DNA from 2 places in the Tardiphaga sp. GW822-FHT04G09 genome. Region 2 is predicted to be linked to the other one. Evidence: riboswitches for the same ligand, from Rfam matches in the RefSeq annotation. Region 2 holds a riboswitch; the other holds the start of a gene.
What was found. A riboswitch is a leader RNA that binds a small molecule or an ion and turns the genes downstream of it on or off. The one in region 2 is predicted to bind S-adenosylmethionine.

Region 1: it holds a riboswitch for S-adenosylmethionine, as region 2 does, so the genes downstream of both, AC1RLZ_RS21665 (O-succinylhomoserine sulfhydrylase) here and metX (homoserine O-acetyltransferase MetX) in region 2, are expected to answer to the same signal.

Annotation. Positions count from the first base shown of each region.
Region 1 is NZ_JBXAMO010000014.1:104,936-107,330, reverse strand. It holds gene AC1RLZ_RS21665 (O-succinylhomoserine sulfhydrylase) at 1-921, opposite strand, end outside; SAM riboswitch at 1,006-1,085, opposite strand; gene AC1RLZ_RS21660 (2'-deoxycytidine 5'-triphosphate deaminase) at 1,193-2,299, shown strand; gene AC1RLZ_RS21655 (outer membrane protein) at 2,391-2,395, opposite strand, start outside.
Region 2 is NZ_JBXAMO010000028.1:9,479-11,873, forward strand. It holds gene metX (homoserine O-acetyltransferase MetX) at 1-839, opposite strand, end outside; SAM riboswitch at 928-1,007, opposite strand; gene AC1RLZ_RS28545 (chorismate mutase) at 1,212-2,063, shown strand; gene hisC (histidinol-phosphate transaminase) at 2,090-2,395, shown strand, end outside.

The DNA of each region.
Region 1 (2,395 bases), on a different contig from region 2:
TGAGCCCGCACGCATCTGCTTCTTCACCGTTGCCGCCTGCGGATGATCCTCGCGGCCCGGATAGATCAGCCGTGAGATCTTCGGATGCTGCGCCAGCACGTCGGCAATCGCCGCCGCAGTCTGCGTCTGCCGCTCGACGCGGATCGCCAGCGTCTCCAGTCCCTTCACCAGTGTCCACGCATTGAACGGCGAGATCGAGGGGCCGGTCTGGCGCAGATAGTTGTGAATGTGCTCGTCGATAAAGTCCTTCGACGACAGGATGATGCCGCCGAGGCAGCGTCCCTGACCATCGATATGCTTGGTCGCCGAGTACACCACGACATCTGCACCGAGCGCCAGCGGGCTCTGCCAGAGCGGGGTCGCGAACACGTTGTCGACGATCAGTCGCGCGCCGCCCGTATGGGCGATCTTGGCGATGGCCGATATGTCGAGCACGTCGAGCGTCGGATTGGTCGGGCTCTCCAGGAAGAGCGACTTGGTGTTCGGCCGCATCGCCTTCTGCCACTGGTCGAGGTCGAGGCCGTCGACCAGGGTGAATTCGATGCCATAGCGCGGCAACAGTTCCTCGATGACGTAGCGACATGATCCGAACAGCGCCTTGGCGGCGACGACGTGATCACCCTTGCGCAGCGGCGCCAGGATGGCGGTGGTCACGGCGGCCATGCCGGTCGCGGTAGCGCGCGCGGCCTCCGCACCCTCGAGATCGATCATGCGGTTCTCGAACATCGACGTGTTCGGGTTCGAGAAGCGCGAATAGATGAAGCCGGGGTCTTCGCCCTTGAACCGTGCCTCGCAGGCCTCAGCGGTCTCGTAGATGAAGCCCTGCGTCAGGAAGAGGGCTTCGGAGGTTTCGTTGTATTGCGAGCGCAGTGCACTGGAATGAACGAGGCGGGTTTCGGGGCGATAGGACTTCTCAGACATGTGACCTCCAACGTACCCGCGTGACGCGGGCACAAAAAAAACCGGCCTGGACGGACGTCCTCAGGCCGGGATCGCATGCTGGAAGGACATGTGTCCCCGGCCTGTTTAGCGACTTATTTTACGTGGCTGCAAGCCGGCCGGCTCAAATCACCACGGGATAACGATGTGCATATTCCCGCTTGCCCTTTTCGTCAAGGCGGGGCTGAGATAACCGGTAAAGTCGCGATTTTTCAGTGTATTCTCGCTGAAAGACGACCGAAGGACGAGACCAGTGCCGTTTACGCTTGCCCCCGATGCCGATGGAATTCTGCCTGACCGCATGATTGCGGCGATGGCCGATGCCGGCCTGATCCTGCCGGAATATCCCTTCGTCGAGAGCCAGATTCAGCCCGCCAGTCTCGATCTGCGGCTCGGCTCCGTCGCCTATCGCGTACGCGCAAGCTTCCTGCCGGGACCGAATTCGACGGTCGCCGAGCGCATTGATGAGCTGAAGCTGCACGAGATCGACCTGTCGGATGGCGCGGTGCTGGAAACCAACTGCGTCTACATCGTCCCGTTGATCGAAAGCCTGGCGCTGCCGCCGAACATCTTCGCCGCCGCCAATCCGAAGAGCTCCACGGGACGCCTCGACGTGTTCACCCGCGTCATCGCCGACGGCACGCGCCGCTTCGACGTCATCGGCGCCGGTTATCACGGCCCGCTCTATGCCGAGATCAGCCCGAAGACATTTCCGGTCCTGCTGCGCGAAGGCTCGCGTCTGTCGCAGGTTCGCTTCCGCGTCGGCGATGCGGTGCTCGATACCGAAGCGCTGGAAGAACTCCACGCGCAGGAGCCGCTGGTCGACAGCGAGACGGCCGATCTCAACAACGGCCTCGCGCTCTCGGTTGATCTCTCAGGCGAAAACGCCTCCGGCTTCGTCGGCTACCGCGCCAAGCGTCATACCGGTGTAGTCGATATCGATCGCCGCGGTGGCTACAGCGTCGATGAATTCTGGGAGCCGATCTCGGCGCGCAAGGACGGCACGCTGATCCTCGATCCCGGCGAGTTCTACATTCTCGCCTCCAAGGAAGCGGTGCAGGTGCCGCCGGATTACGCCGCGGAAATGGTGCCGTTCGATCCGCTGGTTGGCGAATTCCGCGTGCATTATGCGGGCTTTTTCGATCCGGGCTTCGGCCATGACGGCGCCGGCGGCAAGGGCTCGCGCGCGGTGCTCGAAGTGCGCTCGCGCGAAGTGCCGTTCATTCTCGAACACGGCCAGATCGTCGGGCGCCTCGTCTATGAGCGCATGCTGGACCGGCCGGACTCACTCTACGGCCAGCGCATCGGCTCGAATTATCAGGGCCAGAGCCTGAAACTCTCGAAGCACTTCAAGGTCTGATCGCTCGCCGCCTGAGCAAGCAAGAAAAAGGCCCGCATCGCTGCGGGCCTAAGTTTTTTCTGGAGACTAAGTAGACGATAGATCGTCAGGCTTACT
Region 2 (2,395 bases):
AGATAGCTTTCAACCTGAAAATCAGCGTCGAAGGAGAATGTCGGCAATTCCCTGTCCTGCATGCGCCGACCGAACTTGCGGTGCAAGGCGGCATCCGACAGATAAGTGATATGCGCAGCCATGCGCGCGACGCCAAGGCCTCGATGCGGATGCGTGCCTTCCTCGAAATAGCGCCCGCCGCGCCAGTCGGGATCGGCCATCACGGCCTGACGACCCAATTCATGGAACGCGATATTTTGCGCCGAATGCCGCGTGCTGCAGGCAACGGCCAGCGCCGAGAACACGCGCTCCGGATAGGCCGCGGTCCATTGCAGCGTCTGCATGCCGCCCATGGAGCCGCCGACGACGCAGAACAATTGCTCGATCCCGAGACGGTCGATCAGCATCGCCTGGGCGCGGACCATGTCGGGTATGGTGATGACCGGGAAATCCAGCCCCCAAATCTTTCCAGTCGCGGGATTGGTCGAGGCCGGGCCGGTCGAGCCCATGCAGCCGCCGAGTACATTCGAGCAGATGATGAAGTAGCGCTCGGTATCCAGCGCCTTGCCGGGACCAACCAGTGTCTGCCACCAGCCCGGCTTGCCGGTGACCGGGTGCGGATTGGCAACATGCTGATCGCCGGTCAAAGCGTGGCAGACCAGGATGGCATTGGATTTGTCGGCATTGAGGGTGCCGTAGGTCTGATAGGCAATCTGGAACGGGGCGAGGTCGATGCCGCAATCGAGCCGCAGCGGCTGATCCATACCAAAACCCGCGACCAGGGAGGTCGGATGATCTGCTTCATGTCCACGCTCATCGGGGCGGACAACCGGACTCTTCACCAGTTCGACATTTACCATCTTGATACCGGCCTCCTCAGGAGGTTCTCAAACCAAAACCGGAATCAGGCCATAAAAAAACCCGGCCTGAACAAATAGCTCGGCCGGGATCAAACTGTCCCCGGCCTGTTTAGCGAGTTGTTTAACGTGGCTGCAAGCCGGCCGGCTCAAATGACCACGGAAGAGCCCAGAAACTAGTCCCACACCCGCCTGCCGTCAATATGGGCATACCCCGGTCAAATTGCCCAACTGCCCTGCGGCCAAATCTTCCATGTTTTCTTTGCTTTCCGGCACCGTCTTACCTAATCAATGGCCGTGCCCGCCGGCTCCCCGGGAGCCGGCCAGGCAAGCTTGACGGGACCTATCACGCCTCCCGTCCCGAAGGTTTTGAACATGTCGAAATTACCACCCGCTCCGCCCTCGCTGGACGAACTGCGCAAAGAGATCGACAGCATCGACGCGCAGGTTCACGCCCTGTTGATGCAGCGCGGCGACATCATCGACCGGCTGATCTCGGTGAAGCAGACCCAGGAAGTCGGCTCCGCCTTCCGCCCGGCACGTGAGGCCGACATGATGCGCCGTCTGGTCCAGCGCCATCGCGGCATCCTGCCGATCGACACCGTCGAGAGCATCTGGCGGGTGATCATCTCGACTTTTACTTATGTCCAGGCGCCGTTCTCGGTGCATGCGGATCTGTCGCTCGGCGAGAGCGCGATGCGGGACTCCGCGCGCTTTCACTTCGGCTTCACCGTGCCTTACGTTGCGCATTTCAGCGCAGCGGCAGCGGTCGAGGCGGTCGCAAAGTCCAAGGGCGATCTCGCGCTGGTCTCGGCGACGTCCAGCCGCACGCCGTGGTGGATCCCGCTGGAAGCCCAGGGCGCGCCGAAGATCATCGCGCGCCTGCCCTTCATCGAACGCGCCGACCATCCGGCGGCGCTGCCCGTGTTTGTGGTGTCGCGCGTCGCTGACAGCGCCATGGTGACAGAGGTCGAGATGTGGAGCGTACGGGTGTCCGGCTGGAATGCCGAGACTGCGCGCGCGCTGTCGCCGCTGGCGGAAATCGTCGCCGTGCCGGATACTGCCTTTGACGGTGCAGCGCTGCTGATCTCGATCACCTCGGCCTCGAGCCTCGACAAGATCAAGTCGGCGCTGATCGAGGCCGGAGCCTCGGTGCGCTCCACGGCGCTCGTCGGCAGCCACGCAACCCGCTATACCGTGCCCGCCAGCGGCGCACCGCGCTCGTAAGCCAATCTGACGTTCCGGAGTTGAAGATGTCCCGTCCCGTGCCGAAGCCCGGCATTCTCGAAATCGCCCCCTACACCCCTGGCAAGAGCCCGGTGGCCGAGCCCGGCCGCAAGGTGTTCAAGCTGTCTGCCAACGAGACCCCGTTCGGTCCGTCGGCGCGCGCCAGGGAAGCTTTCGCGAGTGTTGCGACGCATCTCGAGGACTATCCGGAAGGCACATCGAAGGTGCTGCGCGAGGCCATCGGCCGCCGCTTCGGCCTTGATCCGGCCTGCATCATCTGCGGCGCCGGCTCCGATGAAATTCTCAATCTGATCGCCCACGTCTATCTCGGT